DNA from 2 places in the Pseudomonas sp. R1-1 genome. Region 1 is predicted to be linked to the other one. Evidence: predicted binding sites of a transcription regulator. Region 1 holds the regulator's gene; the other holds the start of a gene.

The links. Region 1 encodes sigma-54, which starts transcription at its own class of promoters, with help from an activator protein. Its sites were predicted from a motif close to ANTGGCATNNANNTTGCTNT; they were not measured.
Region 2: the regulator sigma-54 is predicted to act here: its motif matches at 1,860-1,879, upstream of flgB (flagellar basal body rod protein FlgB).

What each region holds. Positions count from the first base shown of each region.
Region 1 is NZ_CP071663.1:5,201,355-5,204,762, forward strand. Features, by position in the region: gene lptA (lipopolysaccharide transport periplasmic protein LptA) at 1-306, shown strand, start outside; gene lptB (LPS export ABC transporter ATP-binding protein) at 306-1,031, shown strand; gene J3P75_RS23395 (RNA polymerase factor sigma-54) at 1,217-2,710, shown strand; gene hpf (ribosome hibernation-promoting factor, HPF/YfiA family) at 2,784-3,092, shown strand; gene ptsN (PTS IIA-like nitrogen regulatory protein PtsN) at 3,104-3,408, shown strand, end outside.
Region 2 is NZ_CP071663.1:1,657,602-1,661,009, reverse strand. Features, by position in the region: gene flgE (flagellar hook protein FlgE) at 1-192, opposite strand, end outside; gene flgD (flagellar hook assembly protein FlgD) at 224-949, opposite strand; gene flgC (flagellar basal body rod protein FlgC) at 965-1,408, opposite strand; gene flgB (flagellar basal body rod protein FlgB) at 1,412-1,819, opposite strand; gene cheR (protein-glutamate O-methyltransferase CheR) at 2,189-3,016, opposite strand; gene J3P75_RS07600 (chemotaxis protein CheV) at 3,063-3,408, opposite strand, start outside.

The DNA of each region.
Region 1 (3,408 bases):
GTTGTAACGTCGGTGGGCAACCTGGCTTACTTCGAACAACTGCAGACCGCCGGCGACAGCAAGCCTGTGCAAGGCTGGGGCGTGACGATCCAGTATCACGCCGCGCAGAATCGCGTCGTATTGATCGACAAGGCCAAAGTTGTCGACAAGGACAACAACACGACGCAAGGCGAGAAAATCGTCTATGACACCGTGAAGAAACTCGCCAGCGCCGGTCGCGCTACCGGCAGCAAGGTCACCGAGGCGCGTCCGCGCATCGACATGGTGATCCAGCCGAAGAAGAAAACCGACGAGAAAACCCAGTAATGGCAACTCTGAAAGCTCAGCACCTGGCCAAGGCCTATAAAAGCCGCCAGGTCGTGCGGGACGTCAGCCTGTCGATCGACAGCGGCCAGATCGTCGGTCTGCTCGGCCCGAACGGCGCCGGCAAGACGACCTGCTTCTACATGATCGTCGGCCTGGTGCAGGCCGATCAGGGTCGCGTGCTGATCGATGACCTGGACGTCAGCCACCAGCCAATGCACGGCCGCGCGAAAGCCGGCATCGGCTATCTGCCGCAGGAAGCGTCGATCTTCCGCAAACTGTCGGTCGCCGACAACATCATGGCCATCCTCGAGACCCGTCAGGAACTCGACAAGGCCGGTCGTCGCAAGGAGCTGGAAAGCCTGCTGCAGGAATTCCACATCAGCCACATTCGCGACAACCTCGGCATGAGCCTGTCAGGCGGTGAGCGCCGCCGGGTGGAAATCGCCCGCGCCTTGGCCACCGCGCCGAAATTCATCCTGCTCGACGAGCCGTTCGCCGGTGTCGACCCGATCTCGGTTGGCGACATCAAGCAGATCATTCACCATCTCAAGGCCAAGGGCATCGGTGTGTTGATCACCGACCACAACGTGCGCGAGACGCTGGATATCTGCGAAACCGCTTACATCGTCAACGACGGTCAATTGATCGCCGAAGGTGACGCCGAGACCATCCTGGCCAACGATCTGGTCAAGGAAGTGTATCTGGGTCACGAGTTCCGCCTGTAAGCGCGAGCTGTTCGACAAGCTGCGCGGGTGCTGTATCGATCAAGCCGGTTTTTATACCGTTTAATTGTTACAGCGCTCTAGGCAAACACTTCAGTTTCAGGCATATAATTTGCTTAAGTTTGGCGCTTCGGCGCCCTGTAGTGGATGGCGCATAGCGCCGGCGAATAAGGTGTTAAGCCCCTGCCATGAAACCATCGCTAGTCTTGAGAATGGGCCAGCAGCTGACGATGACACCGCAGCTGCAACAGGCCATCCGCCTGCTCCAATTGTCGACCCTGGATCTGCAACAGGAAATCCAGGAGGCTCTGGAATCCAACCCGATGCTCGAACGCCAGGAAGAAGGCGACGACTTCGACAATTCCGATCCGCTGGCCGACAACGTCGAGCAAAAGCCCAACCCCGACATTCAGGAACCTTCTTACCAGGAAGCCGCGCCGACGGTAGACAACCTCGACGACGGCGAATGGAGCGAGCGCATCCCCAACGAGCTGCCGGTCGACACGGCCTGGGAAGACGTTTACCAGACCAGCGCCAGCAGCCTGCCGAGCAGCGACGATGACGAGTGGGATTTCACCACCCGCACTTCCGTCGGCGAAAGCCTGCAGAGCCATTTGCTCTGGCAATTAAACCTCGCACCGATGTCCGACACCGATCGCCTGATCGCCGTGACCCTGATCGACTGCATCAACAATCAGGGCTATCTGGACGAAACCCTCGAAGAAATCCTCGACGCCTTCGATCCGGAACTGGACATCGAACTGGACGAAATTGAAGCCGTCCTGCACCGCATCCAGCAATTCGAGCCTGCGGGCATCGGCGCACGCAATCTCAGCGAATGCCTGCTGCTGCAACTGCGCCAGTTGTCGGCAAAAACGCCATGGCTGGCAGAGGCCAAGCGCCTGGTCAGCGACTATATCGACCTGCTTGGCAGCCGCGACTACAGCCAGTTGATGCGGCGCATGAAACTCAAGGAAGACGAGCTGCGCCAGGTCATCGAACTGGTGCAGAGCCTCAACCCGCGTCCGGGCTCACAGATCGAGTCCACCGAAGCCGAATACGTCGTACCTGATGTCATCGTGCGCAAGGACAACGAGCGCTGGCTGGTCGAGCTGAACCAGGAGTCGGTACCGCGCCTGCGCGTCAATGCGCAGTACGCCGGTTTCGTAAAGCGCGCCGACACCAGCGCCGACAACACCTTCATGCGCAATCAGCTACAAGAAGCCCGCTGGTTCATCAAGAGCCTGCAGAGCCGCAACGAAACCCTGATGAAAGTCGCCACGCAGATCGTCGAGCATCAGCGCGGTTTTCTGGAGTACGGCGACGAAGCCATGAAACCGCTGGTCCTGCATGACATCGCCGAGGCGGTGGGCATGCACGAATCGACGATTTCCAGGGTGACCACGCAGAAATTCATGCATACCCCGCGCGGTATTTATGAGCTGAAATACTTTTTCTCCAGCCACGTCAGTACCTCCGAAGGCGGCGAATGCTCGTCCACGGCGATCCGCGCGATCATCAAGAAACTGGTTGCCGCGGAAAATCAGAAAAAGCCGTTGAGTGACAGCAAGATCGCTGGTTTACTGGAGGCACAAGGCATTCAGGTGGCTCGCCGCACCGTCGCCAAGTACCGCGAATCCCTCGGAATCGCGCCTTCGAGCGAACGCAAGCGGTTGATGTAAGCCACGTTACAGCGTTCCAGTGGCAGGCTTTTCGGCCTGCCGCTTTATGCACTGGCAACGAAGGAGAAGCTGTATGCAAGTCAACATCAGTGGACACCAACTGGAAGTGACCGAACCTCTGCGCACCTACATCGGCGAAAAACTCGACCGACTGGAGCGGCATTTCGACAAGATCACCAACGTGCAAGTCATATTGAATGTCGAGAAGCTCAAGCAGAAAATCGAAGCCACGCTGCATATTCCCGGCGGAGAAGTAGTCGCCAATGCCGAGCACGACGACATGTATGCCGCCATTGACCTGCTGACCGACAAGCTGGATCGCCAACTCAAAAAGCATAAGGAAAAGACCCAGAGCCTCCTCCAGGGCGCGACCGGTCGTTAACACCCTCATCCATGATCCGACTTGAAACCATCCTGACCCCCGGCCGTTCCCAAGTGAACGCGCCGGGTGGCAGCAAGAAAAAAGCCCTCGAACAGATTGCCAACCTGATCCACCGCGAAGTGCCGGATCTGGCGATGCAGGATGTCTTCGAGGCGTTGGTCGCCCGTGAAAAACTCGGTTCCACCGGTTTTGGCAACGGCATCGCCATCCCCCACTGCCGCCTCAAGGGTTGCGACGCGCCGATCAGTGCGCTGATGCACCTTGAAGCCCCGATCGATTTCGACGCGATCGATGGCGCCCCGGTAGACCTGCTGTT
Region 2 (3,408 bases), 2.6 Mb from region 1:
AACGTTGGCCAGGCGCACGCCGTTGCCGATCACTTTGCTGCCGCTGCCCAGACGAGTCGACGAATAGACGTCTTCGAATTCTGCGCGCGAGGATTTGAAACCGGCGGTGGCGACGTTGGCGATGTTGTTGCCGGTGACGTCGAGTTGTTTGTTGGCGGCATAGAGACCGCTAAGGCCGATGTTAAAAGACATGTTCCACTCCTTCGTGCCGGGTTAGTCGGCTCTATATACCAATGGTTTGTACTTTGGACAGGGCAACGGTGCCCTTGCCGGCCAGGTTGAGCATCAGCTCGCCGCCGGTCTGGCTGATCGTCACGCTGTTGACGGTCGCTGGCAGGTAAGTCGCCAGGTCCGTCGCGGTGCCGTTGATCGGTGCGTTGGCCTTGAAGGTGTAAGTACCGACCGGCACCACGGTGCCTGCGGTGTCCTTGCCATCCCAGGTGAAGCTCGCGTCGCCAGCGGCGCGGCTGCCCAGATCGATGGTGCGAACGGTTTTTCCGTCCTTGTCGGTGATGGTCACGGTGCCACCAGCAATCGACGAAGGCACGGTGACCGAACCGGTCAGGCCTTTGCTCGGGTCATCGAGCTGTGCGGTGTTGGTCTGCACGATCACGTTACGGCCAACCAGCGACGACGCTTGCAGCGCCTGCGACGAGTTGTAGTTGCCGGCCAGGCCACTCACGGTGGAGTTCAGCGTGGTGATGCCTTCGAGGCTGCTGAACTGCGCCAACTGGGCAACGAATGCACTGTTGTCCTGCGGGTCGAGCGGGTTCTGGTTTTTCAGCTGGGTCACCAGCAACTGCAGGAACGCATCCTTGCCCAGCGCTTGTCCGCCGGTGCTGCTGTTGGTCGCCGAAGCAATGCCATCGGTGGTCGAACTGGTCTTTTTCGACGAGTTCGACAGAATATCATTCATGCTCAGGGAGCTGGTGGTATCGGTAACGCTCATGGCAGTCGCCCCTTATTACTGACCGAGGGTCAGCACCTTCTGCATCATGGTTTTGGCGGTGTTCATCATTTCGGCGTTGGTCTGGAACGAACGGCTCGCGGAAATCATGTCAGCCATCTCTTCCACCACGTTGACGTTCGGGTAGTAGACGTAGCCCTTGGCGTCGGCCGCGGGGTGGTTGGGCTCGTAACGCGCTTCGAGGTTGCTCTGGTCTTCGACCACACCGAGCACCTGCACGCCTTGACCGGCCGCGTCCTGGTTCTGGAACAGCGAGTCGCTGCCGCCGCTCTGGCCGCCCTGGAACATGGTGGCGAACACCGGGTGACGGGCGCGGTAGGTCTGGTCGATGCTCGACGAGACGGTCTCGGCGTTGGCGATGTTCGAGGCCACGGTGTTCAGACGCGTGGTCTGGGCGCTCATGCCGCTTCCGGCAATGTTGAAAACGCTGGACAGGGACATGGATTACTCTCCGCGCAGGGCTGACACCAGCCCTTTGAATTTGCTGTTGAGCAGGGTGAAGCTGGCCTGGAAGCCGACGGCGTTTTCCGCGTAGTTGGACTGTTCCAGTTGAGCGTCCACGGTGTTCTGGTCGATCGAAGGCTGCATCGGCGTGCGATACATCAGCGACTCGTCGCCATTGCCCAGACCTTCAGCTTCGATGTGACGGCTGTTGGTCTTGTTCAGAGCGATGGTGCCGTTGGCGTTTTTCTGGCTCTGGGCTTCGAGTACTTTCGAGAAGTCCAGATCCCGCGCCTTGTAGTTCGGGGTATCGGCGTTGGCGATGTTGTTGGCCAGCACTTCGGCACGCTGGGCGCGGAAGCCCAAAGCCTTTTCGTGAATGCCGAGCGCTTTGTCGAAGCTGATGCTCATGTCGGGAACCTTCAGGTGACCGGTTTTTCGTAACTGAGCTTTAGCAAGCGTCGTGCCAGATTGCCAAACTCCCGGTTTCCGTGGCTTTGCGGGCGGGCGGCAACGCGGCAATGCCAGAAAAGCGGCAACCGGCTTCCGGCAGATGCCGCTTTTCTGCCGCTTGGTTGCCTCTTGCCCACGCCACCAATCCCCTGTAGGAGTGAGCCTGCTCGCGATAGCGTCAGGACATTCACCATCGTCGGTGCCTGATACGCCGCTATCGCGAGCAGGCTCACTCCTACAGAGGGGCGGTGGTGGTTTCGAGATAAACGCAGGCAAAAAAAACGGGAGCCCCCTGAGGACTCCCGTCTTGTTGTATTGCCGCGGCAATCACTTCGCCTTGTAAATGATCCCCGGGCTGCACTGGACCATCTGGTAATGGTCCGGCAAACCGTTCAGCGCTTCGGATGCGCCAAGGAACAGATACCCGCCCGGCTTCAACGTGCTGTGAATGCGCAACAGGATGTCTTTCTTCACTTCGGCCGAGAAATAGATCAGTACGTTGCGGCAGAACACGATGTCGAACTTGCCCAGCGCGGCATAGCTGTCGAGCAGGTTGAACGAGCGGAACTCCACCCGGCTCTTGATCGGCGCCTTGACCACCCAGCGCCCCGGCCCTTTCGGGTCGAAGTAGCGTTGCAGACGCTCCGGCGACAAACCGCGGCCGATGGCCAGGCTGTCGTACTCGCCGGTCTTGCAGTTGTTGAGCATCAGGCCCGACAGATCAGTGGCAACGATCTGCACGCCCATCTTCAACTGGCCGAGGTTGCTGCGCTCGAACTCGTCGATCGACATCGACAGCGAGTACGGTTCCTGACCCGACGAGCAGGCCGCCGACCAGATGCGCAAGCGCTGGTTGGGGCTGGCCTTGATCGCTTCCGGCAGGACCTTGTTCTTCAACACCTCAAACGGATAGGTGTCGCGAAACCACAGGGTTTCGTTGGTCGTCATGGCATCGACCACCTGCTCGCGCAAACCGCTGCGCGGCTGGGTCTGGATGCGTTGCACCAGCTCACCCAGCGACTTGATGCCTTGCTGCTCCATCAGTTTGTTGAGACGGCTGGAGACCAGATATTGCTTGTTTTCACCGAGCAAAATGCCACAGGCCTTTTCCAGGAAGACCCGGAACTGTTCGAAATCCAAATTACCCGTAGACAATGGTGCCGCCTCTTAAATCGTGTTGAACACCAGGGACAGTAGGTCCCTAGCTGATATCTGCTGCTTTGATCCGGTCGACTACCCGGGATGCCAGGTCATCAGGACGGAATTTGGCCAGGAAGTCATCGGCGCCGACTTTTTTGACCATCGCCTGATTGAATACCCCCGACAACGAAGTATGCAGGATGATATGGAGCTTTTGCATGCGCGCGTCGCCGCGGATTTCCGCCGTCAAGGTGTACCCGTCCATCTCCGGCATCTCGATGTCGGAAATCATCATCAGGAACTCTTCTTCCGGCTTCTTGCCTTCGTCGACCAGCTTGCGCAGGTAATCCAGCGCCTGCTTGCCGTCGTTCAGCGCCACCACTTCGACACCGATCGTCTGCAGACAA